Regions from separate parts of the Streptomyces sp. NPDC054887 genome, predicted to be linked through region 2. Evidence: predicted binding sites of a transcription regulator. Region 2 holds the regulator's gene; the other holds the start of a gene.
What was found. The regulator HspR, encoded in region 2, represses chaperone genes until heat shock. The targets are predictions, from matches to a motif close to TTGAGNNNNNNNNNCTCAA.

Region 1: lon (endopeptidase La) is a predicted target of HspR. The motif match lies at 2,058-2,076, and genes of this name have one in related genera.

Annotation. Positions count from the first base shown of each region.
Region 1 covers NZ_JBSGYQ010000013.1:125,661-139,414, reverse strand. The annotation lists gene ACWGH0_RS10510 (GNAT family N-acetyltransferase) at 1,157-1,885, opposite strand; gene lon (endopeptidase La) at 2,099-4,501, shown strand; gene ACWGH0_RS10500 (SAM-dependent methyltransferase) at 4,725-5,291, shown strand; gene ACWGH0_RS10495 (lysozyme) at 5,323-6,207, opposite strand; gene ACWGH0_RS10490 (MarR family winged helix-turn-helix transcriptional regulator) at 6,443-6,937, shown strand; gene ACWGH0_RS10485 (hypothetical protein) at 7,009-7,791, opposite strand; gene ACWGH0_RS10480 (nitrate- and nitrite sensing domain-containing protein) at 8,179-11,028, shown strand; gene ACWGH0_RS10475 (roadblock/LC7 domain-containing protein) at 11,025-11,510, shown strand; gene ACWGH0_RS10470 (DUF742 domain-containing protein) at 11,507-11,914, shown strand; gene ACWGH0_RS10465 (GTP-binding protein) at 11,895-12,581, shown strand; gene ACWGH0_RS10460 (styrene monooxygenase/indole monooxygenase family protein) at 12,621-13,754, shown strand, end outside.
Region 2 covers NZ_JBSGYQ010000026.1:46,028-60,844, forward strand. The annotation lists gene ACWGH0_RS16935 (pyridoxal phosphate-dependent aminotransferase) at 1-1,175, shown strand, start outside; gene ACWGH0_RS16940 (YbjN domain-containing protein) at 1,376-1,918, opposite strand; gene clpB (ATP-dependent chaperone ClpB) at 2,035-4,620, opposite strand; gene ACWGH0_RS16950 (pyridoxamine 5'-phosphate oxidase family protein) at 4,765-5,187, shown strand; gene ACWGH0_RS16955 (Rieske (2Fe-2S) protein) at 5,303-5,623, opposite strand; gene ACWGH0_RS16960 (hypothetical protein) at 5,620-5,781, opposite strand; gene ACWGH0_RS16965 (helix-turn-helix transcriptional regulator) at 5,936-6,919, shown strand; gene ACWGH0_RS16970 (hypothetical protein) at 6,954-7,262, opposite strand; gene ACWGH0_RS16975 (heat shock protein transcriptional repressor HspR) at 7,451-7,906, opposite strand; gene dnaJ (molecular chaperone DnaJ) at 7,908-9,110, opposite strand; gene grpE (nucleotide exchange factor GrpE) at 9,156-9,833, opposite strand; gene dnaK (molecular chaperone DnaK) at 9,830-11,686, opposite strand; gene ACWGH0_RS16995 (sugar transferase) at 11,866-12,357, shown strand; gene ACWGH0_RS17000 ((Fe-S)-binding protein) at 12,519-14,786, shown strand.

The sequences.
Region 1 (13,754 bases), on a different contig from region 2:
GCTGACGGGAACGGACGTTGGTGTGACACCACCATTCCCACCCGCGCCAGCACACCGGCCGGGAAGCGGACCGCCTGCGGGCGACGTGCGGATGGTCACGCAGGCGACGGGGATGGGGCGACTCAGGCCAGCCGGGCGGCGAGCGGACACCCTGACCGGTGACCGGTGACCGGTGACCGGTGACCGGTGACCGGTGACCGGCCACCGGTCACCGGGGACGGGTGACGGGTGACGGGCGACGGGTTGTGACGTAGGCCCGCTACTGAAGTGGGCCACCTCGGGAAACTGGGACCCGCCTGCGACGGCGCAGCGCGGGCGACGGGTCGAGAGCGAATTCGTTCCGGAGGTGAGCGGCCCGGTGGGTCGTTACGCACACATCGCGGCCCGAACCGATACGGATGTGACGACCGAGTCACGTGAGGTGTTCCGGCTCACCAACTGTGGAGTTTGTCCCATCCCGACCCCCACAGCCGCCTACTGGCGGGCTCCCCGGCCTACATGCGCGCGGGAACATGAGGCGATGGCCGGCTCACGAGCCGACCAACTCATCAACTGGAGCCGTCGGCCGGCCTGACTCGCCCGGCAACCCGCAAACCTGCACATGCCCCCCGTCAGCATCAGCAGCCAGCCTTCAGCCCCACCGACCACCGGCCGAGGACGTCGATTCCCGCAGGCCGTGCAGCGAGGCCGACCGCCCACCTGTCGGGGTGAAGCCGATTCCCGCACGTCGACCGGCAAGGCCGGCCGCCGACCGAGCGGGGCGCTCCCGTGCATCCCAATGTCGGTGTCGCACCAACGGCCGTGCCGCACCCGCCGAGACAGGGGCCGAGCCGCCCCAGAACCGACCGCGCACCCCACCACACACCCGCAAGCCACCAAGCCAACGCCCGCCCCCATCCCGCTCCCGTGCAGGGCGTTTTCCTGGCGTCGTCCCCCTATAAGCGTTTGCGGTGGGCCGGGGTGGTGGGTCAAGGGTGGGCCGTAGGTCCATCGCGCAGCGACGCGACGTAGGAGCGCCCTTGACGCGCCGCCCCGGCCCACCGACACTCAAGCGCCCGGGGACGGCCCCACACCCCCCAGAAGCAACAAGTGGTGCATCTTTCGGCCCGGCGCGCTGCGCCCGCCAACCCCCGCCCCAGTGGTCGTCGTTCCTGCTTCAGCGCGTGGAGTGGGTTACGCCGCCGGAGTGGGTTACGCCTACCAGAGGGGCGTGTACCTGCCAGTTGAGCGACTCGTACAGGGCACGTCCCTCCGTCGTCGCGCCCAGAATGCCGATCCTGGCGCCCTGTTCGTAAGCCGCTTGCTGGAGCGTCCGCATTACCAGTGCGCCCAGTCCCTTCCGCCGGTGCGCGGGGGCTGTCTCGACCTGGTCAACCACCGCCGTCCGGCCGGTCGCTGCCACCTGGCCGCGCGCCGCGAATCCACCGTCGGGTGCGATTACGAGGAGGCGCGTCACCCCGCCCCGCTCCCAGGACCTCAACGCGTATCCGTCCGGCGGTGCGTATCCCTCCGGTGGCGCGCACCCCTCCGTGCACTCGGCCGGCTCGGTCGGGCTGAGGGTTCTCGCGCTCAGGGTTGTCGTCATCAGCCAGCCGGGGCCGTCCGGTTTCCATTCCGGGCCGAGCCACGGCATGACGGTCTCCGGGGCCAGGAAGATTTTGAGCGCGACGCCCGGCGCGGCGTACGCCTCGGCCAGTTTGCGGACCGTCGCCTCGTCGGCGTGGGTCAGGACGTGCCGGGTGGAGTGGTGCGGGAGTCCTACGTCGACTGTCAGGCCCCAGGGCTGAGACACCGGTTCGGCGGCGCCCCGCGACACAACCCAGCCGTCCACCCACGCGCGGATCACCTCCGGGCAGGAGTGGGCGTCGAAGGGGTCGCGAGCCATGTAGCTCCTCCACTGCGTAATGGGCTCTAGTGGGCAAAGGCTATTACCTCCCCCGGCCCCCGGTCCACCCCTTGAAGCGCAAGAAAGCGGCATCGCCCCCCATCCCCCAACGCTCCCCGATCGCCCACAGCGAACACCCACCTCCCCGGGAACATTCACTCGCTCAGGAGCATTGAGTCGGCATAGCTCAAGTTCACTGCCGAAGGGGAGATCATGGCATCGTCGTCCAACCCGCTCACCCTGCCCGTGCTGCCGCTCGATGACGAGGTCGTGCTGCCGGGGATGGTGGTGCCCCTGGACCTGTCCGACACGGACGTGCGCGCCGCGGTGGAGGCCGCGCAGGCCGCTGCCCGTTCCAGTGGCAACAAGCCGCAGGTGCTTCTCGTTCCGCGCATCGACGGCACGTACGCGGCGACCGGCGTCCTGGGCACCGTCGAGCAGGTCGGGCGGCTCTCCGACGGCGACCCCGGCGCCCTGATCCGCGGTCGCAGCCGCGTGCAGATCGGAGCCGGGACGACCGGGCCCGGCGCCGCGCTCTGGGTCGAGGGCACGGGCGTCGACGAGACGCTCCCCGATCCGCTGCCCGGGGCCGTCACGGAGCTGGTCAAGGAGTACAAGGCGCTCGCCACCAGCTGGCTGAAGAAGCGCGGCGCCTGGCAGGTCGTCGACCGCGTCCAGCAGATCGACGGCGTCTCCGCACTCGCCGACAACTCCGGCTACTCGCCGTTCCTCACCACCGCGCAGAAGGTCGAGCTGCTGGAGACCGCCGACCCGGTGGTCCGGCTCAGGCTCGCCGTGAAGTGGCTGAGCGAGCACCTCGCCGAGCAGGACGTCGCCGAGTCCATCGCCAAGGACGTGCAGGAAGGCGTCGACAAGCAGCAGCGGGAGTTCCTGCTGCGCCGCCAGCTCGACGCCGTCCGCAAGGAGCTGCGCGAGATCAACGGCAAGGAGGGCGAGGACGAGTCCGACGACTACCGGGCCCGTGTCGAGGCCGCCGACCTGCCCGAGAAGGTCCGCGAGGCCGCCCTCAAGGAGGTCGACAAGCTGGAGCGTTCCTCCGACCAGTCGCCGGAGGGATCGTGGATCCGCACCTGGCTGGACACCGTTCTGGAGCTCCCCTGGACCGAGCGGACCGAGGACCAGTACGACATCCGGGGCGCCAAGGCGGTGCTTGACGCCGAGCACGCCGGTCTGGAGGACGTGAAGGAGCGCATCACCGAGTACCTCGCGGTGCGCAAGCGCCGGGCCGACCGCGGGCTCGGGGTGGTCGGCGGCCGTCGCGGCGGCGCTGTGTTGGCCCTTGTCGGTCCGCCGGGCGTCGGTAAGACATCCCTCGGCGAATCCGTCGCGCACGCCATGGGACGCAAGTTCGTGCGGGTCGCCCTCGGCGGCGTACGCGACGAGGCGGAGATCCGCGGACACCGGCGTACGTACGTCGGGGCTCTTCCGGGGCGGATCGTGCGCGCCATCAAGGAAGCCGGGTCGATGAACCCCGTCGTCCTCCTCGACGAGATCGACAAGGTCGGGTCCGACTTCCGCGGCGACCCGGCGGCGGCCCTGCTCGAAGTGCTCGACCCCGCGCAGAACCACACCTTCCGCGACCACTACCTGGAGGTCGAGCTGGACCTCTCCGACGTGGTCTTCCTCGCCACCGCCAACGTCCTGGAGGCCATTCCGGAGGCGCTGCTCGACCGCATGGAGCTGGTCAGGCTCGACGGCTACACGGAGGACGAGAAGGTCGTCATCGCCCGCGACCACCTGCTGCCGCGCCAGCTGGAGCGTTCGGGCCTGGAGCCGGGCGAGGTGACGCTGGACGAGTCCGCGCTGCGGAAGCTGGCGGGGGAGTACACCCGTGAGGCGGGCGTACGGAACCTGGAGCGCTCGGTGTCGCGCCTCCTGCGCAAGGTGGCGGCCAAGCACGAGCTCGGCGAGCAGGAGCTGCCGTTCACCATCACGGAGGGCGACCTCCGGGCGCTGATCGGGCGGCCCCACCACGTGCCCGAGTCGGCCCAGGACCCGTCGGAGCGCCGCACGGCGGTCCCGGGCGTGGCCACGGGTCTCGCGGTCACGGGTGCGGGCGGTGACGTGCTCTTCGTCGAGGCGTCGCTGGCGGACGCGGAGACGGGCGGCGCGGGGCTCACCCTGACGGGCCAGCTCGGTGACGTCATGAAGGAGTCCGCCCAGATCGCCCTGTCGTTCCTCCGCTCGCACGGCGCCGAGCTGGAGCTTCCGGTCGGCGATCTCAAGGACCGGGGCGTGCACATCCACTTCCCGGCCGGCGCGGTGCCGAAGGACGGTCCGAGCGCGGGCATCACGATGACGACCGCTCTCGCGTCGCTGCTGTCCGGGCGGCTGGTCCGTACGGACGTGGCGATGACGGGCGAGGTGTCCCTGACCGGACGGGTTCTGCCGATCGGCGGCCTGAAGCAGAAGCTGCTCGCGGCGCACCGGGCGGGTACGACGACGGTCGTGATCCCGAAGCGCAACGAGGCCGACCTGGACGACGTACCCGCCGAGATCCTCGACAAGCTGGAGATCCACCCGGTGACGGACGTCCGCCAGGTCCTGGAGATCGCCCTGGCCCCCGCGGAGGTACGGGTGCCGGCGGCGGCGTGACGGACGCTGCCGGTGGCCCGGCCGTGGCAGGCCCCCGCCCCTCTCGACAGAGGGGGTGCGGGGGCCTGCGCGTACTGCGGGACTCTTCTCGCACCCCCTGCCGCGCGGAGGACACGGAAGGCCCGAAAAGGGCGAAAGAGGTGGTAATCGGATACAACGGAGGTAGGGCGCGAACAGCGGGGAGGGCGACGGCCGGGGGCGACAGCGACGGCGAGGTGGCGGCATGCGCGTACCCGAGCGGCTCACGGTGGCCGTCGGCCTTCTCGACCTGCGCCCGGACGACCGCGTGCTGGAGATCGGCTGCGGGCGCGGTGTCGCGGCGGGCCTGATCGCGGAGAAGCTGCCGGACGGCGAGTACGTGGGCCTGGACCGCTCCGACGTGGCCGTCACGGCCGCCGGTGAGCGCAACGCCGACGCCGTGTCGTCGGGCCGGGCCTCGTTCCTCCATACGGCCCTGGCGGACGCCGGCACCGACACGCTCGGCCGCTTCGACAAGGTCCTGGCGGTCGACGTCAATGTCTTCTGGACCGGACCGGCCGTGCGCGAGCTGGATGCCGTGGCCCGGCTGCTCCGCCCGACGGGAAGCCTGGTGCTCTGCTACGCCCCGCCCGACCCCGAGCAGACCGCCCGGGAGAAGAACCTGCTGCTCACACACCTGAGCGACGCCGGATTCATCGCCACCGCGACGACGCACGCGCTCGCCGGGGACGCGTCCCTGCTGGCGGTGGTCGCCGCCGTCGCGCGGCTGCCCGGAGGCGACGAGGGCGACGGACCGGGAGCCGGGGCCTGAAGCGGCGCTCGCGCCCGCCGGGCGCCGCCGGTCAGCCGTAAGCGAGGGCCTGTACGCGGTCGAGGGCGCCGTTGAACTTGTTGTGGTCGCCGACGATCGGTCCCGTGGACGTGTACTGCCACATGGTCTGCACGCCCCAGCCGGCCGGCAGCTCGCCCACGGTCGTGTCGTAGCGGGCGATCCACAGCGGGTTCACCGAGCCGAAGCCGCCGTAGTCGCCGGTGCAGTCCTTCCACCAGCTGGTCGCCGTGTAGATGACGGCGTCGCGGCCGGTGCGCGCCCTGTATGTGGTCAGGAAGTCGCGGATCCACGCGACCATCCCGCTCTGCGTCTTGCCGTAGCACTGGGCGCCGTACGGATTCCACTCGATGTCGAGCACACCGGGCAGCGTCCTGCCGTCGCGCGACCAGCCGCCGCCGTTGTCGGCGAAGTAGTGGGCCTGGGTGGCGCCGCTGGAGTCGTTGGGCGTCGCGAAGTGGTACGCGCCGCGGATCATGCCGGCGCTGTACGAGCCGTTGTACTGCTGCCCGAAGTAGGGATTCCTGTAGTAGTTGCCTTCGGTGGCCTTCACGTAGGCCCATCTGACGCCACTGGTCCACAGGGCGGACCAGTTGACGTTGCCCTGGTGGCTGCTGACGTCCACACCCTCCGTCTGCGTGACGCGGGTGTCGCGCGGCAGGCCGCCCCGGCCGTCGTGTTCGACGACGCCCATGCCCATGTGGGCGGAGCCCCGTTCGGGTGTGCGGTCCGCGGTCGGGACGGTGGTGGGGGCGCTCTCCTCGTTCTCGGGGGCGGCGGTCGCGGTGGCCGCCCCCGGAAGGGTCAGGAGGAGCGTGAGAGCGGTGAGCGAGGAGAGGAGGATCCCGGCCGCCGCGGTGCGCGGGCGGCGGGCCGTTCCGGATCTGTGCACGGACATGGCGTGCCTCCGAAAGGCTCGGTGGGGGATGCGAGGAACGGGCGTGGGGAACCCGCGGGAGATCTGTCTGTCGACACGGGGGGTGGTGTGGACATGTCATCAATGAAGCTAGGCGCGTAGACCGGGCGGCGGAAGGGGATCCGCGTGCCGCCGTTGGTCTACTCCTGCGAAATACTGGCGGAGCTGCGGCAATGGACGCAGGTGAAAGAAAACCCCGGGGTGAGGAAAGCGCGCTATGAGTTCTGACGTGCACGGAAGCGGAAGAGCCGATGACGGGCGCGCGGCGCGGGGAAGTGGCGGAGACCCGGAAATCCTCGCCCTGGAACGCGAATTGGCCGTCTTTCTGCGCAGGGCGCGGGCCTCCTCCGGTGACATGGCGCGTGAGGTCCACCCGGAACTGGAGCCGGCGGCGTACGGCCTGCTCGTACGGCTCGACGAAGCGGACCGGCAGCGGGCCACGGACCTGGCGGCGTGGTTCGGCGTGGGCAAGGCGACCATGAGCCGGCAACTGCGGGCGCTGGAGGAACTCGGCCTGGTCACGCGCGAACCCGACCCCGCGGACGGCCGGGCCTCGCTGGTCGCGCTCACCGACGAGGGCCGGGCCCGCTTCCGGCGGGTGCGGGACGCGCGGCGGGCCCGTTACGTACGGAAGCTGGCGGGCTGGGACCGCGCGGAGGTGGCGGAGCTGGCACGGCTGCTGCACCAGCTGAACGCACCGGTGGAGGGGTGAGGGAGCGGAGGGACGCGGCGCGCTGAGCGCGGGCCTGAGTGGGCCGTGCCGCCTGCCCGGAGGCGCCGGCCTCACAGCACCGCGTAGATCACCGCCGCGTCGTCGTGCTGCTTCCAGCGGCGCACCAGAGGGGTGGCCGACTGCCCCCGCTCCAGCACCCGCACCCGGTCGATCAGGCCCTGCGCCCCCTCCTTGCGCAGAACGCCGAGGCACTGCCCCCAGTCCCCCTCGCCGAACATGTCCACCCACCGGGTCGCCCCGTCGCTGAGCGCCGCCAGCGCCCGTACCCCGGCCCGTGGGCCCACCCCGGTGACCGCCAGGTCCGCCACCGCCGGATCGGCGGCCGCCGTGAAGAAGCCGCCCTCCCTGTTCCGCAGGGCGTCGGTCGCCGCGAGGGAGGCGAGGACCTCCGGCGGAACCCGGTCCAGACGCTCGTCGAGAACCGCGCGCACCGAGCCGTCCGGGGCCTCCAGCAGGAGCGCCGAGTCGGACAGCACCAGGTGTTCGATCTCCTCCGCGCCCCAGCGCGCCAGGACCACCGTTGCCTGAGGCGTGCGGACGTGAGAAAGGTCACAGGTGTCTCGGTGGGCGTCGGCCGTGCGGTGGATCGCCTCCGCCAGGACCTCCGTCAGCGATAAATCCCGCCGCGAAGCGGACAATTCGAGCAGTGCGCCGCCGAGCCGGGCGGTGAACCAGGGGACCGGATGCACGCACCCGTAGTCGCCGCGCGGAGGTGTCACGCCGTCCAGCAGGACGAGCGCCCCACCCTGGCCGGCGGCAGGCAGGGCGACCGACGCCCAGTCCTCGTTGGGGCGTTCGGGGTCGCCGGGGGCGGTGGCCAGTTCGCAGCGCATGCCGCCCAGTCTGCACGAGCCCCGCCGAGTGGCCCGACGGCCGCACCAGGGGCGCCAATTGGCCCGTACCAGCAGGTGGAGTACGGGTTTATGGGTGGAATGGGTTACTCCGCGAAGCTGCGGGGGCGCATCCTGCCAAAGGCCGGGCGGAAGTTCCAACCGGCGCTCCGCGCGCCCGTGAGACGAACCGCGCCGGGAGTTGTTCGCCAACTCCCGATTGATGTTCACTCGTTCAGGTGGCGGAGCGCGTGCTGCGCGCCTTCTTCCCAAAAGCACTGGAATGGTCTGAAGTCATTCGAGTTCTTCACCTGGGGTGGGGCGTTCCTGTGTGACCAGTCGTCACCTCGGCCATGTGAGCAGACGAGTCGAGCAAGAATGCGAGCACCGGTGCAGAAGAAGCGGACTCGGGGCGAAGGCGGCAACGGCGAGCGGACCGAACGCACCGTACGGGTACGCAGCCGGCTGGTCGCCGGCGTGGCCCTCGTCGGAGTCACCGTCCTCGCGGCCGGTACCCCCGCCGTCCTCAGCGCCTCCTCCGAACTCTCCGAGTCACAGCGCCTGGTCACCCTCGCCGAACTGAACCGGCAGGCGATCACCCTCGCCCACTCCCTCGCCGACGAACGCGACGACGTCACCGCGTACATCGCGGCCGGGCGCGACAGCGGCAGGGGCAAGGGGCTCTCGGCGAGCCGCACGGCCCGCGTCGACCGTCAGATGGACGAGATCGAGCCGGCGGCCCCCACCGGCCTGCGCCGCGACCTGGCCGGGGTCCCCGGCATCCGCCGCGAGGCCCTGACCGGCAAGGGCACCGCCCTCGAGGCCCACAAGGCGTACACCGAGACGATCGAGAAGCTCCAGGACCTCGCCGAGGAGCTGGCCGACAAGACGCCGCCGCGCGCCGCCGAGGCCACCCGCGCGCCCGCATCCCTCGGCCACGCCGTCGACCAGGCCGCCGCCACCCGCGGCCTGCTGCTCGCCGCGCTGTCCGTGCCGCGCGAGAACACCGGCAACCGCATCGACCCCGTCACCGGGCTCCTGGTGCCCGCCGAGGAGGACCCGGACTCCGAGAACGTCCGCACCCGCAACGCGCTGACCGCCGCCGCCCAGCAGTCGCGCGTGCGCGAGCTGGCCGCGCTCGCCGACTTCGACCAGGCCGCAGGACACAGCGCCCGCGAGTCCTTGAAGACCACCGTGACGGGCCCCGAGGTCAAGAACGCCGAGCAGTTCCTCACGCGCCTCACCGACCAGCCCCAGCTCTCCGACGACGAGCTCGGCACGGACCGTGCGAAGGCCGAGGCCGCCCTGTCGGCCCGTATCGACCTCATGCGGGGAGTCGAGTCCTCCCTCGGCTCGGCGCAGGTCAACCGGCTCTCCCGGCTCCGCGACGACGACGTCACCGCCCTGGAGATCCGGATCGCGCTCGCCGGCGCCTGCCTGCTGGTGGCCATCGGCGTCAGCACCGCCGTCGCCCGTACGCTCACCCGCCCGCTCGCCGTGCTGCGCCTCGGCGCCGCCCGGCTGGCCGCCGAACCGGAGCCCGGGGCCGAGCCGGTTGAGCCGGTCCGTTTCACCGGTCGCAACGACGAGTTCGCCCAGGTCGTACGCTCCCTCAACACGCTGCACTCCCGGCTCGCCGAGGCCGGCGCCCGCGCGGAGAAGCTCGCCGGCGACCGTACGCACCTGATCGGCCAGCGCGAGACGCTCGCCACCCAGCGCGCCGAACTCCAGGAGCAGATCGCCGAGACCGCCGCGCAGCTGGAGCGGATGCGCCACACCGTCCACTCGACCTTCGTGAACCTCTCGCTGCGCACCCTGGGCGTCGTCGAGCGTCAGCTCGGCGTCATCGAGGGCCTGGAGGAGCGCGAGCAGGACCCGGAGCGCCTCGCCACCCTCTTCAAGCTCGACCACATGGCCACCGTCATGCGCCGCCACGGCGAGAACCTCCTGGTCCTCGCCGGTACGGAGCACGGGCAGGGTCAGCAGAACCCGGTGCCGCTCGTCGACGTCCTGCGCGCGGCCGTCAGCGAGATCGAGCGGTACGAGCGGGTGGCCATCCAGTCCATCCCGCCCCGCGCCCAGGTGGCGGGCTTCGCCGCCAACGACCTCAGCCACCTGCTGGCGGAACTGCTGGAGAACGCCACCTCGTTCTCGCCGCCGGACGCCAAGGTCGAACTGTCCGGCTGGCTGCTGGAGAGCGGCGAGGTCATGCTCTCCGTCCAGGACGAGGGCATCGGCGTACCGTCGGACCGGCTGACCGAACTGAACGCGCGGCTGGCCGACCCCGCCTCGTACGAGCCGGGCGACGGCGCCGACGGAGGCATCGGCCTGCACGTGGCCGCGCTGCTGGCGGCCCGGCACGGCATCCGCGTCACGCTCCGCGAGCAGAAGCAGGGCGGTGTCGCCGCGGTCGTCGTCCTGCCCGACGCGCTGCTGCCGCCCGCTCCGGCGACGGCCGCACCGCCCGCCGTCCCGGTGGCGGGGGACACGCCCACGCTGAACCTGCCGGGCTCGGTCGCGGAGGCCAACTCCAATGCCCTGCCGGGGCGTTCCGTACGGGACGGTGCACTGCGCGAGGCCGCGAAGGACCCGCTGGTGGAGGCGGCCGAGCGGACGATCCAGGAGGACGCGGAGCAGACGGGGAACGCGGACCGGCCGGAGGACTCCGACCGGCCGCAGGACGCGGAGCCCTCGGAGCGCCCCGCGGAGACCCCGCCGTCGGACGAGCCCGGACCGGAGTCCGGCGTCGCGGTCGAGGACGAGCCGGCGGGCGCCGCCCCCGAGGCCGCCGCACAGCCCGCCGCCGACCCCTACGCCATCGGCCCCGACGCACACGAGCGCGCCGCCGACGGCGACGCGGACACCGGGGCGCCGGTCGACGAACCGACCTGGACCATGCGGCTGCCGCAGCAGTCCGCCGCGCCCCGGGACGAGATGGACGCGGACGACGACGCCGCGCCGGTCGCCCCCGCCAGGACGAAGGTCGAACCGGTCACCGACAAGGGTCTGCCCAAGCGCACCCCGAAGGTCGTCAAGTCCGGTCCTTCGGAGCCCGGGGAGCGCACCGGAAGCGTCGACGCGGAAGCCCTGCGGCGCAGGCTCGGCGGTTTCCACCAGGGGTCGGTGAAGGGCCGCCGCGACGTGGAGGCGGAGATCTCGGCGCAGGGGGAGCGTACGGAGACGGACAGCGGCAATGAGACAGAAACCAAGGGGGACACAGTTGAGGAGGCACGCAGTTGACTGCGTCCAGCACGTTCGGGCTGAGTAGCGAAGCCCGTAATCTCCATTGGCTGTTGAGCAATCTCGTCGACGAGGTGCCGGGGCTTCTCTCGGTGGCGGTCGTGTCGTCGGACGGGCTGCTGCTCCTGTCCTCCGACCCGGAGCGGAACGCCGGACCAGCGGCTCCCGCCGTCCGCCAGGACGGCCCGAAGGGTTCGAGCGCCGACCTGGCGACCATCGTCTCGGGACTCGCCAGCCTCACCGACGGCGCTGCGGAGCTGATGGACGGCGGCGGAGTCAAGCAGACGATGATCGCGATGGAGTCCGGCAGCGTCTTCGTCATGGCGATCAGCGACGGATCGCTGCTCGGTGTGCACGGCTCGCCGGACTGCGACATGAGCGTCGTGGCCTACCACATGGCGCTGTTCGTCGGCCGCGCCGGCCACGTCCTCACCCCCGAACTCCGCAGTGAGCTGCGCAAATCGTTGGAGAGCGCCCTGTGACGCCGCCCACCCCCGCCAAACTTCCGGTCAGGGGCGACGGCCGCAGGCCCGCCCGCGTACGCCCGTACTCGCTCACCGGCGGGCGTACCCGCTTCGGGCACGTCCTGCTCGTCGAGACGTTCGTCGCGGCGATCGAGGGGCCCGAGGAGCGGCGCGAGCTCACCAACGGCGGCCTCCAGACGCGTGTCATGCCCGAGATGCGGGCCATCGTGGAACTGTGCCGCCGCATGCGTACGGTCGCGGAGATCTCCGCACTGCTCAAGATGCCGCTGGGCGTGGTCCGGGTGCTGCTCAGCGACCTGGCCGACCAGGGAAAGATCCGTGTGTACGGGACCGGGCACGCGTCCGGCCAGCCGAACCGCGCACTGCTCGAAAGGGTGCTCAGTGGACTCCGTCGTCTCTGAGACCGAGACCTTCCGTACCCGCGCCACCGCGCACACGGCCTCGGTCCCGGTCCAGCCCCAGCCGTCCCTCCCGCCGCAGGCGGACGAAGGCGCCCGGGACTGGCAGACCGACACCACCCGGGCCCCCACGGCCGCCAAGATCGTGGTCGCGGGCGGTTTCGGCGTCGGCAAGACCACGTTCGTGGGCTCCGTCTCCGAGATCACGCCGCTCAAGACGGAAGCGGTGATGACCACCGCGAGCGAGGAGACCGACGACCTCTCCGCGACGCCGGAGAAGACGACCACGACCGTCGCGATGGACTTCGGCCGCGTCACGCTCGACGACGACCTCGTGCTGTACGTCTTCGGAACACCCGGCCAGCAGCGGTTCTGGTTCATGTGGGACGACCTGGTGCGCGGGGCGATCGGCGCGGTCGTCATGGCCGACACGCGCCGGCTGTCCGACTGCTTCCCCGCTCTCGACTACTTCGAGAGCTGCGGACTGCCGTACGTCGTCGCCGTGAACCACTTCGAGGGAACGACGGCGTACGAGGCGGAGGACGTCAGGGAAGCCCTGACCGTTCCGGCGCACGTACCGGTTGTGATCATGGACGCGCGCAAGCGGATCACGGTGGTCGAGTCGCTGCTGGCCCTCGTCGGCCACGCGCTCACCACCGCGCCCGAATAGCGCGTGTCCCGAACAGCTACTCAACGGAGAGACCCCGTCATGCGGAAGATACTCATAGTCGGGGCCGGCCAGTCCGGTCTCCAGCTCGCCCTCGGACTCCAGACCCGTGGGTACGAGGTCACCCTGATGTCCAACCGCACGGCGGACGAGATCCGGTCGGGCCGGGTCATGTCGACGCAGTGCATGTTCCACACCGCCCTCCAGCACGAGCGGGACCTCCAGATCAACTTCTGGGAGTCGCAGGCCCCGAAGATCGAGGGCCTGGGCGTCTCGGTCGCCGCCCCCGACTCGTCCCGTGCCGTCGACTGGGTCGGAAAGCTCGGCGGGTACGCCCAGTCCGTCGACCAGCGCGTGAAGATGGCCGGCTGGATGGAGACGTTCGCGCAGCGCGGCGGCCAGCTCGTCATCCACGGCGCGGCCGTCTCCGACCTGGACTACTTCTCCCGTACGTACGACCTGGTCATGGTCTCGGCGGGCAAGGGCGAGCTGGTGTCGATGTTCGGCCGCGACGCGTCCCGCTCGCCGTACGACGCCCCGCAGCGTGCCCTCGCCGTCGCCTACGTCCACGGGCTCGGCCCGCGCCCCGAGCACCCGGAGTTCGAGGCGGTCCGCTGCAACCTGGTGCCGGGCGTCGGCGAGATGTTCGTCATGCCGACGCTCACCACGTCGGGGCGCGCGGACATCCTCTTCTGGGAGGGCGTACCGGGCGGCCCGGTCGACGTGTTCAAGGGCGTCAAGGACCCCGCCGAGCACCTGTCCCTCACGCTGGAACTCATGGAGAAGTTCCTGCCGTGGGAGTACGCGCGGGCGACGAAGGTCGAGCTGACCGACGCGAACGCCACCCTCGCGGGCCGGTACGCCCCGACCGTGCGCAACCCCATCGGGCGGCTGCCGTCCGGCGGGCTTGTGCTGGGCGTCGCCGACGTGGTCGTCGCCAACGACCCGATCACCGGCCAGGGCTCCAACTCGGCGTCGAAGTGCGCGGCCTCGTACCTCTCGTCGATCACGGCGCGGGGCGACCAGCCGTTCGACGAGGCGTGGATGCAGTCGACGTTCGACCGGTACTGGGACACCGCGCAGCACGTCACCAAGTGGACGAACGCCATGCTCGGCGTCCCGCCGGAGCACGTACTGAACCTGATCGGAGCCGCGGGCGGCCTCCAGCCGGTGGCC
Region 2 (14,817 bases):
ACCCCCGCCCCGCGCTCAACCGCAGGCTGGCGGAGTTCGGGACGACGATCTTCGCCGAGATGTCGGCGCTGGCCCAGAAGACCGGCGCGATCAACCTCGGGCAGGGCTTCCCCGACACCGATGGCCCCGAGGCCATCAGGGAGGCGGCGGTCCGCGCGCTGCGGGACGGACGCGGCAACCAGTACCCGCCCGGCCCCGGCGTCCCCGAGCTGCGTACCGCCGTCGCCGCCCACCAGCTCGGCCGCTACGGCCTGGAGTACGACCCGGACACCGAGGTCCTCGTCACCGCCGGCGCCACCGAGGCGATCGCGGCCTCGCTCCTCGCCCTGCTGGAGCCCGGCGACGAGGTGGTCGCCCTGGAGCCGTACTACGACTCGTACGCCGCCTGCATCGCCCTCGCCGGCGGCACGCGCGTCCCGGTGACACTGCGCCCCCACGAGGGCCGGTACGTCCTGGACCTCGACGAGCTCCGCGCCGCCGTCACCCCCCGCACCCGGCTCATCCTCCTCAACACCCCGCACAATCCCACCGGCACCGTGCTCACTCGCGCGGAACTGGCCGCCGTGGCCGAGCTGGCGGTCGAGCGCGATCTGCTCGTGGTCACCGACGAGGTGTACGAACACCTGGTCTTCGACGGCGAGCACCTGCCGATCGCGTCGTTCCCCGGCATGCGGGAGCGCACGGTGACGATCTCCTCGGCGGGCAAGACGTTCTCCTTCACCGGGTGGAAGATCGGCTGGATCACCGCGTCCCCCGCCCTGGTCACCGCCGTACGCAGTGCGAAGCAGTACCTGACGTACGTGTCGGGCGGGCCCTTCCAGTACGCCGTCGCCGAGGCGCTGCGCCTGCCCGACTCCTACTTCACCGCGCTGCGCGAGGACCTGCGCGCCAAGCGGGACCTGCTGTCCGCGGGCCTCGCCGACGCCGGCTTCGCGGTCTACCGCCCGGCCGGCACGTACTTCGTCACCACGGACATCCGCCCGCTGGGCGAGAGCGACGGCTTCGCGTTCTGCCGTGCGCTGCCGGAGCGGTGCGGGGTGGTGGCCATCCCGAACGCGGTCTTCTACGACCACCGCGACCAGGGCGCGCCGTTCGTCCGGTTCGCCTTCTGCAAGCGGACCGAGGTGCTCCAGGACGCGGTGGCCCGCCTGAAGGCCCTGGCCGGACAGCGGTAGCGCCGAGCCGTCCGGCGGCGGTGCGGGCGTCCTGCCCGGGGCCGGGGTGACCGGCTCGCGGTCGGAGGGGTCCACCCGTGCCACGGCGAAAGCCCGGCCGAGGACGGCGGTCGTGATGACCGCCGCCCCGGCCGGGCTCTCGCCGGGCCACGGGGCGCATCCGGTGTCGATCGCCCCGGTGCCGGTGTGACGGGCCGGGCTCAGACCTTGCCGTCGCCGTCGCCGTCGCCCTCGCCCTCGGCGGAGTCGACGTCCTTCTCCAGGCCGAGCTGCTCGACGAGCCACTTGTCGAACTCGATCGAGGCGCGGACCCAGCTGACCGTCGAGGACACGAAGTGTTCGAGGCTGACGCCGGTGCCGATCAGCATCTGCGCCTCACCGATGAGACGGACGGTGCCGTCGTCGTGGGTGTGGCTGTAGACCTTCGGCCACAGCGTGCGGCGGTTCCAGTCGTCGATCAGTTCGAGGAGCTGGACCTTCTCCTCGATCTGGTGCGGCCGGTCGTAGAAGGTCCGTACCGAGAAGACCTGCTGGTCGTCCTCGCCACGGAACATGAAGTACGTACGGAACTCCTCCCACGGCGCGGCGAGGTCGCCCTCGTCGTCGACGACGTACTTCAGCTCCATCTGCTCCAGCAGCTGCTTGACGAGGTCCTGGTCGGGGACGACGGGGCCGGCGGGCCCTTCGGGCTGCGGTTCGGGCTGGCCCCCGAAGTTCGGGATCGAGGACGGGTCGATAGACATCTTGAATACTCCTGGGTTATCGCGTGTGGGATCTTCGCGTGGCTGCCTGACATCGACCCTAGTCGCGAAAGCGGGTGCGGGTCCTTCGCCCTGCGCTGAACCCGCACCCGGACCGCCTACTCGGCGCGGCCCACGGTCAGGCCGTCCTCCGACCGGTCCACCCGGACGGTGTCCCCGTCGGTGACCTCGCCCGCCAGGATCTCCTTGGCGAGCCGGTCGCCGATCGCCGTCTGGATGAGCCGGCGCAGCGGCCGGGCTCCGTACGCCGGGTCGTTCCCCTTGTCCGCCAGCCAGGCCAGCGCCCGCGGGGTGACGTCGAGGGTGAGGCGCCGGTCGGCGAGGCGCTGGGCCAGCCGGCCGATCTGGAGCTCGGCGATGTGCGCCAGCTCGTCCCCGGACAGGGCCGAGAAGACGACCAGGTCGTCGAGCCGGTTGAGGAACTCGGGCTTGAAGGACGCCCGCACGGTCTCCAGGACCTGCTCCTTCTTCACTTCCGCGCTGGTCAGCGGCTCGACGAGGTACTGGCTGCCGAGGTTCGACGTCAGGACGAGGATGGTGTTGCGGAAGTCGACCGTGCGCCCCTGACCGTCGGTGAGGCGGCCGTCGTCGAGCACCTGGAGCAGGACGTCGAAGACCTCGGGGTGGGCCTTCTCAACCTCGTCGAGGAGTACGACGCTGTACGGGCGGCGGCGGACCGCCTCGGTGAGCTGGCCGCCCTCCTCGTAGCCGACGTAACCGGGCGGGGCGCCGACCAGCCGCGCGACGCTGTGCTTCTCGCCGTACTCGCTCATGTCGATGCGGACCATGGCCCGCTCGTCGTCGAAGAGGAAGTCGGCGAGCGCCTTCGCCAGCTCGGTCTTGCCGACGCCGGTCGGGCCGAGGAAGAGGAACGAGCCGGTCGGGCGGTCGGGGTCGGCGATGCCCGCGCGGGTGCGGCGTACGGCGTCGGAGACCGCGCGCACCGCCTCGTGCTGGCCGATCAGCCGCGTGCCGAGCTCGTCCTCCATGCGCAGCAGCTTCTGCGTCTCTCCCTCCAGGAGGCGTCCGGCGGGGATGCCGGTCCAGGAGCCCACCACGTCGGCGATGTCGTCGGGCCCGACCTCCTCCTTGACCATGGTGTCGGTACGGACCTCGGCCTCGGCCGCCGCGGCCTCCTCCAGCTCGCGCTCCAGGCCGGGGATCTCGCCGTACAGCAGCTTGGAGGCGGTGTCGAAGTCGCCGTCGCGCTGGGCGCGCTCCGCCTGGCCGCGCAGGTCGTCGAGCCTCTCCTTCAGCTCACCGACGCGGTTGAGGCCCTGCTTCTCCTTCTCCCAGCGCGCGTTGAGGCCGCGCAGCTCCTCCTCCTTGTCGGCGAGGTCGCGGCGCAGCTTCTCCAGCCGCTGGCGGCTCGCCGGGTCGGACTCGTTCTTGAGGGCGAGCTCCTCCATCTTCAGCCGGTCGACGGCCCGCTGGAGTTCGTCGATCTCGACCGGCGAGGAGTCGATCTCCATGCGCAGCCGCGAGGCCGCCTCGTCGACGAGGTCGATGGCCTTGTCGGGCAGGAAGCGGGAGGTGATGTACCGGTCGGAGAGGGCCGCGGCGGCCACCAGCGCGGAGTCCGCGATCTGCACCTTGTGGTGGGCCTCGTACCGCCCCTTGAGGCCGCGGAGGATCGCGATGGTGTCCTCGACGGTCGGCTCGGCTACCAGCACCTGCTGGAAGCGGCGCTCCAGGGCGGGGTCCTTCTCGATCCGCTCCCGGTACTCGTCGAGGGTCGTCGCGCCGACCATGCGCAGCTCGCCGCGCGCCAGCATCGGCTTGAGCATGTTGCCGGCGTCCATGGCGGAGTCGCCGCCCGCGCCCGCCCCGACGACGGTGTGCAGCTCGTCGATGAAGGTGATGATCTGCCCGTCGCTCTCCTTGATCTCGGAGAGGACGGTCTTCAGCCGCTCCTCGAACTCACCGCGGTACTTGGCGCCCGCCACCATCGCGCCGAGGTCGAGCGCGACGAGCCGCTTGTTCTTCAGGCTCTCGGGGACGTCGCCCTTGACGATGCGCTGGGCGAGGCCCTCGACGACGGCGGTCTTGCCGACGCCGGGCTCGCCGATGAGCACGGGGTTGTTCTTCGTACGCCGCGACAGGACCTGCACGACGCGCCGGATCTCCTGGTCACGGCCGATGACCGGGTCCAGCTTGCCGTCGCGCGCGGCCGCCGTGAAGTCGGTGCCGAACTTCTCCAGGGCCTTGTACTGGCCCTCCGGGTCGGGGGTCGTCACCCGGCGTCCTCCCCTGATCTTCTCGAAGGTCTCCAGCAGTTTCGCGGCGCTCGCGCCGTCCTGCGACAGTACGTCGCCGGCCTTGCCGCCCTTGGCCGCGATGCCGATGAGCAGGTGCTCGGTGGAGAGGTAGTCGTCGCCCAGCTCCTTCGCCCGCTGCGAGGCGTCGGCGATGACCGCGAGCATCTCGCGGTTGGGCTGCGGCGGGGCGACGGTGGACCCCGTCACGCTGGGGAGCGCGGCGAGCACGCGCTCGGTGCCGGCGCGCACGGCCGCCTGGTCCGCGTCCACGGCGGCCAGCAGGTCGGTGATGTTGGCGTTGTCCTCGCCCGCGAGCAGGGCCAGCAGCAGGTGGGCGGGGGTGAGATCCGCGTGCCCGTCCTTGACGGCCCGGTTGCTCGCCGCCTGGATGGCGTCCCGGCTCTTGTTGGTCAGCTCTGCGTCCACTGCGCTCGTTCCTCCTCGGCGGGCGGTACTGCTTCCTCGGCTGTGACGTGTCCCACGACTGTGCAGCTATGACTTGTTCAGCATAGGCAAAGTTGAGTCTATTCCACTCAAGGCGGGAAAAGACAGCCCGGCTACCCTGGCGCCATGGCCAACGACCTCGACGTACGGAACCCGAGCCCGGACTACCTCGCCTTCTGGCGCGAGTACCACCTCTGCACGCTGACAACCCCGCGCCCGGACGGCTCGCCGCACGTGGTGCCGGTCGGGGTGACGTACGACCCCGAGGCGGGGATCGCCCGCGTGATCACCAACAAGAGCAGCAGGAAGGTCGCCAACGTGCTGGCCGCGGGAGAGGAAGGCGCCCGGGTCGCCGTCTGCCAGGTGAAGGGCGGCCACTGGGCGACGCTCGAAGGGCGCGCGGTGATCCGTACGGAGCCGGAGCTGATCGCGGAGGCGGTGCTCCGCTACGCCGAGCGGTACGGGCGCACGCCGGCGCCGAACCCGGACCGCGTACTGATCGAGATCACGCTGGAGCGCGCGATGGGCCGCGCCCCGAGCACGGGCTGACCGGGCCGGGCTCCACACGTGCGGGCGCAGCACAGCGGCGCCATCGTGTTCAGGTCCACGATGGCGCCGCTGTGTGGGGGAGCGCCTGGGCGATTGGAACGACGGGGGAATCGCGTCAGGCGCTGCGGGGGGTGGCGGTGCTGGTTTCGGGCTCGATCAGCTGGTGGTCACGCTGGTCGAGATTGACGAAGACCATGCCGTAGCGCACGGCACAGCGAACAGGTTGCGGGGCGCCCCGGGGCTTGCGCAGGCACCGGTAGGCACGGACGTCCTCATCCTCTTCACGCGCGACCAGGATCGGCTCGCCGAACAGGGTGACCATCAGCGAGTCGCCACGGTGGGGAATGGCCGTGACCAGGTCGATGAAGTGCCAGCCCGAGCGGTAGGCGGTGGCCATTTCGCGCCTGAAGGTGCGGTCGTCCGGTGGAACGGTCATACGTCCGACTTGGCCGGCGCGGTGTCCCAGCCGAGGTCTGGCGGCGCTTCGGACTGCGCGCCGACCACGCCGCCGCCCGCAGGCTTGCTGTCCCAGGCGAGGTCCATGGTCGTCGCGGCGCCGAGGGCCAGCCCGGCTGTGAAAGCAGTGGCAAGCACCGAGCGAAGCATTCTCTTGTACATGGTCGGCTTCGTCCTCACTTGAAGGGTTTCTTCTCTCCCCGCACCAAGACCATGGCCTATTCGGCCACGTCAACACCACTGGGTCGATGCATCATGTTCCTGCACGTTCAGGACCCTGGGGGGTGGAGTTATGGCCGCAAGTGACTCAAATCAGGCACATCCCCATGCTGTCACCGATTTTTGTGACGAGGGAAGGCGCCTCTACGCCAGCGCGCTGCGCACCGGTCGCATCGCGCGGACCGAGGTGGCACCGGCCCCCTGCCTCATCGAGTTCGCTCTGCTGCACCCGGACCCGGACGACGCCAACTGGCTGCGCCCGGTTCCGCCGTCCGCGGCACTGGCGCAACGACTGCACCCGATCGAACGCGAGATTCACGAGCGGCGGCACCTTTCGATCGAACTCACCGACTCTTTTGAGCCGTTCATGGCCATCAGCGCACAGGACCCTCCGACCACCCACGCGATCACCGTGCTGGAGGGCATCAACCGCATCAACGCGGCCATAGATCTCGCCACGGCCGAGTGCCACACCGAGGTGCTCACCGTCCAGCCGGGCGGCGGACGCAGCGAACACGCCCTCAACGCGGCCCTCGAGCGCGGCCAGGCGCTCATCAACCGCGGCATCAGTATGCGCACCCTCTACCAGCACACCGTCCGCCACAGCCAGGGCACGCTCGCCTACGCCGAACGCATGGCCGAGGGCAAGGTCGAGATCCGCACCCTGGAGCAGCTCATCGAGCGCCTGATGATCTTCGATCGCACGGTCGCCTTCATCCCCGCGCGCGACGACCGCCAGGTCGCCCTGGAACTGCGCCACCCCGGCCTGGTCGAGTACCTCGCCACCGTCTTCGAGCAGTTCTGGCAACGCGGCGTCCCCCTCCAGGAGCGGGTCTCCTACGACCACACCCCCGACGGCATATCCGGCGTCCAGCGCTCGATAGCCAAGCTCCTCGTCGAGGGGTACGTCGACGAGGCCATCGCCCGCCGGCTCGGCATGAACGTACGGACCGCCCGCGCCCACATCGCCAAACTCGCCGCCACCCTCGGCAGCGGCAGCCGCGCCCAACTCGGCTACCTCATAGCCAAATCAGGCATCCTGAACCAGGACCACTGACCCGACCCGGGCACGGGTCCGGTCACCGTCTGTGTCACCAGAGCGAGATGTACGGCGACATCGCCGGGTACCACGCCAGTCCGGGCAGCGGCAGCAGGCACAGCCGGGCCACCGTCAGCGACCGGCCGAGCCGCCGCGCCCACGCCTGCTCACGCGACAGCAGGGCCAGACTCACCGCGAGGGAGAGCGTCAGCCCCACGCTGGACCACAGCAGGTACGGGACGTCCGCGAGCAGCACATACGGATCGTCGCGCCAGGTCCACAGGGTCCGGGCCACGAGCAGGGTCAGCACCGCCTCCGCGGCGGGGAACCACAGCCTGCGCGGTCCCGCTGTCGTCCGCATCGGTACCGCTCCGGCCCGGCCCGGTGAATCCGGACTCATCTTCACCTTCGACTCGGCGCTCTTCTGTGCGGACAGGGCGCGTACAGCGCGGCAGGTGTGACCATAAGGCGATCACGGCGCGCAGGTCGAGCCGGGAAACGCGAAGAGGGCCGGAAAAGCCCGGCCCTCTCCACGAGTCGACGCAGTCGTCAGTCCGACGAATGCTGTCTCTTCGGACGCCAGACCACCAGTGCGCTCGCCTGCTGCACGTCCTCGTAGCGGACGAGGTCGCGCCGGTAGGACGCGTGGACCTGGGCCTCGCGCTGCTGGAGCGCGGCCGCCGCGCCGTCGACCGCCGCCGACAGTTCCGCGACGCGCTGCTGGAGTGCGGTCACCTGGTTCTCCAGCTCGATGATCCGCTTGATGCCGGCCAGGTTGATGCCCTCGTCCTGCGACAACTGCTGCACCTGGCGCAGCAGTTGGATGTCGCGGGCCGAGTAGCGCCGGCCGCGCCCGGCCGTGCGGTCGGGAGAGACCAGGCCGAGGCGGTCGTACTGCCGCAGGGTCTGCGGGTGCAGACCCGAGAGCTGGGCCGCTACCGAGATGACGTACACAGGCGTCTCGTCGGTCAGCTGATACGGGTTACGACGCATGCGCGGGTCCATCTCATGCTCCCTTCGCGGCCTGGAACAGCTCCGCCCGCGGGTCCTCCCCGGCGGTCGCCTCACGGTAGGACTCCAGCGCCTCACGGGCCTTGTCGTCAAGGGCCGTGGGCACCTCGACCTCCACGGTGACCAGGAGGTCGCCGCGGGTGCCGTCCTTGCGGACCGCGCCCTTGCCCCGTGCGCGCATGGTGCGGCCGTTGGGCGTGCCGGCCGGCAGCTTGAGCGTGACCGGCGGCCCGCCCAGCGTCGGGACCTTCACCTCGCCGCCGAGCGCCGCCTCCACGAAGGTGACGGGCACGGTGACGGTGAGGTTGTCGCCCTTGCGGCCGAAGACCGGGTGGGCGTCCACGTGGACCACGACGTACAGGTCGCCCGCCGGGCCGCCCCGCTCGCCCGCCGTGCCCTTGCCGCGCAGCCGGATCCGCTGGCCGTCGGAGACGCCCGCCGGGATCCGGACCTGCATGGTCCGGGAGGACTTGGCACGGCCGCTGCCCTTGCACACCTCGCAGGGGTCCTGGGCGATGAGCCCGCGGCCCCGGCAGTCGACGCAGGGGTCGGTGAGCGAGAAGCCGCCACCGCCGCCGCGCGACACCTGTCCGGTACCGACGCAGGTCGGGCACACCCGGGGGGTGCCGTTCTTGTCGCCCGTACCCGAACACGCCTTGCAGGGCGCCTGGCTGGACATCCGCAGCGGGACCGTGGCCCCGTCGACCGCCTCGGTGAAGCTGAGCGTCACCTCGGACTCGATGTCCTGGCCGCGGCGGGGCTGCGTACCCGTACGGGCACCCGGGCCGGCGCCCCGGTTGAACAGGCCCCCGAAGACGTCCCCGAGGCCGCCGCCGAACCCGCCGGCGCCACCGGTCTGGGCCCCGCCCTGGGCGCCTCCGAAGAGGTCGCCCAGGTCGAAGTTGAAGGTGCCGCCGGCGCCCGGGCCCGGCCTGCCCTGCCTGTTGTACAGGGCGCCGTTCCCGAACAGAGCACGCGCCTCGTCGTACTCCTTGCGCCGCTTGGGGTCGCCGAGGACGTCGTTCGCCTCGGAGATCTCCTTGAAGCGCTCCTCCGCCTTGGCGTCGCCCTTGTTGGCGTCCGGGTGGAACTCGCGGGCGAGCTTCCGGTACGCCTTCTTGATCTCGGCCTCGGTGGCGTCCTTCGGGACGCCGAGAACCTTGTAGTAGTCCTTCTCGACGAAGTCCTTCGTGCTCATCCCCGACGTCCCTCCTTCCCGTCACCTGTACTGCTGCTGGTCACGTCAGCCCTCGTCCGGGCCACCGCTCTCCTCGTCCGGAGCCTTGGCCTCGGCCTCGTCCGCCTTGGCGGGCGCGGCGCCGGGCTGGGGCTCGGCCACCGCGACCCGCGCCGGACGGATGGTCCGCTCGCCGATCCGGTACCCGGGCTGGAGGATCGCGACGCACGTGGTCTCCTCGACGTCCGGCGCGTACGAGTGCATCAGCGCCTCGTGGATCGTCGGGTCGAAGGGCTCGCCCTCCTTGCCGAACTGCTGCAGGCCCATCTTGGCGGCGACCGTCTCCAGCGATTCGGCCACCGACTTGAACCCGCCCACCAGCTCGCCGTGCTCCCGCGCGCGGCCGATGTCGTCGAGGGTCGGGAGGAGTTCGCTCAGGAGGTTCGCCACAGCGATCTCCTTGACCGTGACCCGGTCCCGCTCCACGCGGCGACGGTAGTTCTGGTACTCCGCCTGGAGCCGCTGGAGGTCCGCGGTGCGCTCGTTGAGCGCCATGCGGGCCTGGTCCAACTGCGCCGTGAGAGCTACGTCCTGTACGTCCCCGGCCGGGGCCGCCGGGCCCGACTCCGCGACGGAGTCGGTCCCTGCCGTGTCGGGCGTGGCGGCCTGCGGTTCGGCGTCTTCGGGAGTGGCGCCGGAAGGGACGTCGGGCTTCTCCTCGAAGCCCGGAGTCTCCTCCGTCATGCGGCGCCTCCCTGACGGCCGGCGTCCTTCTCGTCGTCGACGATCTCGGCGTCGACGACGTCGTCGTCCGCCTTGGCCTGCTCGGCGCCGGGAGCGTCGCCGCCCGCGGCCTGAGCGCCCTCGGCGTTCGCGTACATGGCCTGGCCGAGCTTCTGCGAGACGGCGGCGACCTTCTCGGTGGCCGTGCGGATCTCCGCGGTGTCCTCGCCCTTGAGCTTGTCCTTCAGCTCGGTGACGGCGGTCTCGACCTCGGTCTTGACGTCACCCGGAACCTTGTCCTCGTTGTCCTTGAGGAACTTCTCCGTCTGGTAGACGAGCTGCTCGGCCTGGTTGCGGGTCTCGGCGGCCTCGCGGCGCTTGTGGTCCTCGTCCGCGTACTTCTCGGCCTCTTCGCGCATCCGGTTGACCTCGTCCTTCGGCAGCGAGGAGCCGCCGGTGACGGTCATCTTCTGCTCCTTGCCGGTGCCGAGGTCCTTGGCGGCGACGTGCATGATGCCGTTGGCGTCGATGTCGAAGGCGACCTCGATCTGCGGGACGCCGCGCGGGGCCGGCGGCAGGCCCGTCAGCTCGAACATGCCGAGCTTCTTGTTGTACGCCGCGATCTCGCGCTCGCCCTGGTAGACCTGGATCTGCACGGACGGCTGGTTGTCCTCGGCCGTCGTGAAGATCTCGGAACGCTTGGTCGGGATCGTCGTGTTGCGCTCGATGAGCTTCGTCATGATGCCGCCCTTGGTCTCGATGCCGAGAGACAGGGGCGTGACGTCGAGGAGCAGGACGTCCTTGACCTCACCCTTGAGGACACCGGCCTGGAGCGAGGCGCCGATGGCGACGACCTCGTCCGGGTTCACACCCTTGTTGGCGTCCTGGCCGCCCGTGAGCTCCTTGACGAGCTCGGCGACGGCCGGCATACGGGTCGAGCCACCGACGAGAACGACGTGGTCGATCTCGGAGAGCTGGATGCCCGCGTCCTTGATGACGTTGTGGAACGGCGTCTTGCAGCGCTCCAGCAGGTCGGCGGTCAGCTGCTGGAACTGCGAGCGCGTGAGCTTCTCGTCCAGGTGCAGCGGGCCCTCGGCCGACGCGGTGATGTAGGGCAGGTTGATCGACGTCTCGGTGGAGGACGACAGCTCGATCTTCGCCTTCTCCGCGGCCTCGCGGAGACGCTGGAGAGCCATCTTGTCCTTGGAGAGGTCCACGCCGTGGCCGGAGTGGAACTGCTTCACCAGGTAGTCGACGACACGCTGGTCCCAGTCGTCACCACCGAGGTGGTTGTCACCGTTGGTGGCCTTCACCTCGACGACGCCGTCGCCGATCTCCAGCAGCGAGACGTCGAACGTGCCGCCACCGAGGTCGAAGACGAGGATCGTCTGGTCGTCCTTGTCGAGGCCGTACGCCAGGGCGGCGGCGGTCGGCTCGTTCACGATGCGCAGGACGTTGAGACCCGCGATCTCGCCGGCCTCCTTCGTCGCCTGGCGCTCGGAGTCGTTGAAGTACGCCGGGACGGTGATGACCGCGTCGGCCACCTTCTCGCCCAGGTACGCCTCGGCGTCGCGCTTCAGCTTCTGCAGGATGAAGGCGCTCATCTGCTGCGGGTTGAAGGTCTTGCCGTCGAGCTCGATGTTCCAGTCGGTGCCCATGTGGCGCTTGACCGACCGGATCGTCCTGTCGACGTTGGTGACTGCCTGGCGCTTGGCAACCTCGCCGACCAGCACTTCACCGTTCTTCGCGAAAGCGACGACGGACGGCGTGGTCCTGGCGCCTTCGGCGTTGGTGATGACGGTGGGCTCGCCGCCCTCCAGAACGCTGACGACGGAGTTGGTGGTGCCCAGGTCGATGCCGACCGCACGTGCCATTTCGATTCCTCCAGCTGACTTGAGTGGAACAGGCTCAAGGATGCATGACGGATGTCGTCGCGTCAACAGACCTGAGTGCAGTCGACTCAACTCTTATGCGGCCCTTATCGGCATGAGCACGGCACGCCCGGGCCGAGCAGAGCCACATTTCGTACCTAAGCCCATGAAATGGTACGCACATGCTCGCCAAGCGGATCTTCGATCTGGCGGTCACCTCCGCCCTGCTGCCGGTCGCCGCCCCCCTCTTCCTCCTCACCGCCACGGCCGCCGCCGCCACGTCGGCGGGCCCGCTGCTCGTACGGAGCCCCCGCGCCGGCCTGGCCGGGCGCCCCTTCGCGATGCTGACGCTGCGCACCGACCCCCGCACCGCGGTCGGCCGGCTGCTGCGCCGGACGCGGCTGGACGTACTGCCCCGGCTGCTGCACGTCCTGCGCGGGGAGATGTCGCTGGTCGGGCCGTGCGCGCTGCCGCCGGGCCATCCTTCGGCCACCCGAGCGAGACTGGTGGTGCGGCCCGGCGTCACCGGGCCGTGGCAGGTCGGCCGGCGCTCAGGGCTGCCGTGGGAGGAGATGGACGTACTGGACCTGGACTACATCGAGCGGCACTGGCTCGGCATGGACCTCGCCGTCCTGGCCCGCACGGTGCCCGCCGCCCTCGCCGCCCGCCGCTGAGGGCAGCCTTACGCGACACAGATCACCGCCGGCCCAACTACAGTGCGGCGGCATAAATGGGTACGCTCAGCACGGGCTGAATAAGTTACCGCTTAGTAATCCCGCCAGTCGCTCAGCCGTCCCCCCGTATTTCTCCACCTCGCAGGCCCGAGGAGCCCCCAATGCAACTCGCCGCGATCATCGTGTCGCTGGTCCTGACCGTGGTCGGCGTTGCGCTCATCGCCCGAGCCGTCGCGCAGATCTACCGGTTCGTCAAGCTGGGCCAGCCCGTTCCCGCGGGCAGCCGTACCGGCAATCCGAAGCAGCGCACGATCACCCTCGCCAAGGAGTTCCTCGGCCACAGCCGGATGAACCGGTGGGGCATCGTCGGCGTCGCGCACTGGTTCGTCGCCATCGGCTTCCTGACGCTGCCGCCGACCCTGGCCCAGGCGTACGGCCAGCTCTTCCAGGCGGACTGGGTGCTGCCGGTCATCGGCGGCTTCCTGCCGTTCGAGATGTACATCGAGTTCATCGGCCTGATGACGGTCGTGGGCATCCTCGTCCTGATGGCGATCCGCCTGCTCAACCTGCCCTCGCGGGCCGGCCGCAAGTCGCGTTTCGCGGGCTCGAAGGCCTGGCAGGCGTACTTCGTCGAGTACATCATCCTGACGATCGGCCTGGCGATCCTGGCCCTGCGCGGCCTTGAGGGCGCGATCCACCACGTGGACGGCTACGACGCCGCGTACTTCGTGTCGTACCCGCTCGTCCTCGCCTTCGACGGGCTGAGCGTCTCCACGCTCCAGACGCTGATCTACTTCACCGCCATGATCAAGATCGGCACCTCGCTGATCTGGATGATCACGGTCTCGCTCAACACCAACATGGGTGTGGCGTGGCACCGCTTCCTCGGCTTCCCGAACATCTGGTTCAAGCGCGAGGACGACGGATCCACCGCCCTCGGCGCGCTCCAGCCGATGACGACGGGCGGCAAGGAGATCGACTGGGAGGACCCGGCCGACGACGCGGTCTTCGGCGTCAGCCAGGTCGAGCAGTTCAGCTGGAAGGGCATCCTCGACTTCTCCACCTGCACCGAGTGCGGCCGCTGCCAGTCGCAGTGCCCCGCCTGGAACACGGGCAAGCCGCTCTCCCCCAAGCTCCTGATCATGTCGCTGCGCGACCACGCGCACGCCAAGGCCCCGTACCTGCTGGCCGGCGGCGGCAAGACCATGGAGGGCGACGAGAAGGCGACCGAGGAGCAGCTGAAGGACGTCCCCGCGTCCGCTCTCGCGGAGGCCGAGCGTCCGCTGATCGGCACGCTGGAGGAGAACGGGGTCATCGACCCGGACGTGCTGTGGTCCTGCACCACGTGCGGCGCCTGCGTCGAGCAGTGCCCGGTCGACATCGAGCACATCGACCACATCGTCGACATGCGCCGCTACCAGGTGATGATCGAGTCCGCCTTCCCCTCGGAGGCCGGCACGATGCTCAAGAACCTGGAGAAGAAGGGCAACCCCTGGGGTCTGGCCAAGAAGCAGCGCGTCGAGTGGACGAAGGAAGTCGACTTCGAGGTCCCGATCGTCGGCAAGGACATCGAGGACCTGTCCGAGGTCGAGTACCTCTACTGGGTCGGCTGCGCCGGCGCCCTGGAGGACCGGGCGAAGAAGACCACGAAGGCCTTCGCGGAGCTGCTGCACATCGCGGGCGTCAAGTTCGCGATCATGGGCGGCGACGAGAAGTGCACCGGTGACTCGGCCCGCCGCCTCGGCAACGAGCCGCTGTTCCAGCAGCTCGGCCAGGAGAACGTCGCCATGCTGAACATGGCGTACGGCGAGGACGACGACGATCCGGCGACGAAGAAGCCCAAGTCGTCGAAGAAGATCGTCGCGACCTGCCCGCACTGCTTCAACACGATCGCGAACGAGTACCCGCAGCTGGGCGGCGAGTTCGAGGTCATCCACCACACGCAGCTGCTCCAGCACCTCATCGACGAGGGCAAGCTGATCCCGGTGACCCCGGTCGAGGGCCTCATCACGTACCACGACCCGTGCTACCTGGGCCGTCACAACAAGGTCTACACGCCGCCGCGCGAGATCATGTCGGCCGTCCCGGGCCTGCGCCAGCAGGAGATGCACCGCCACAAGGAGCGCGGCTTCTGCTGCGGCGCCGGCGGCGCGCGCATGTGGATGGAGGAGCGCATCGGCAAGCGCATCAACACCGAGCGCGTGGACGAGGCGCTGTCCCTCAACCCGGACATCGTCTCCACCGCCTGCCCCTTCTGCCTCGTCATGCTCACCGACTCGGTGAACGGCAAGAAGAACGACGGCAAGGCGAAGGAGTCCCTCCAGGTCGTGGACGTGGCGCAGCTGCTCCTGGACTCGGTGAAGACGCCGGCGGAGCCGGAGGACGAGACCGCGTCCGAGGACGCGCCCGAGCCCGAGCCGGCGAAGTAGCGCGTACCCGGAAGAAGGAAGCGGCCGGATC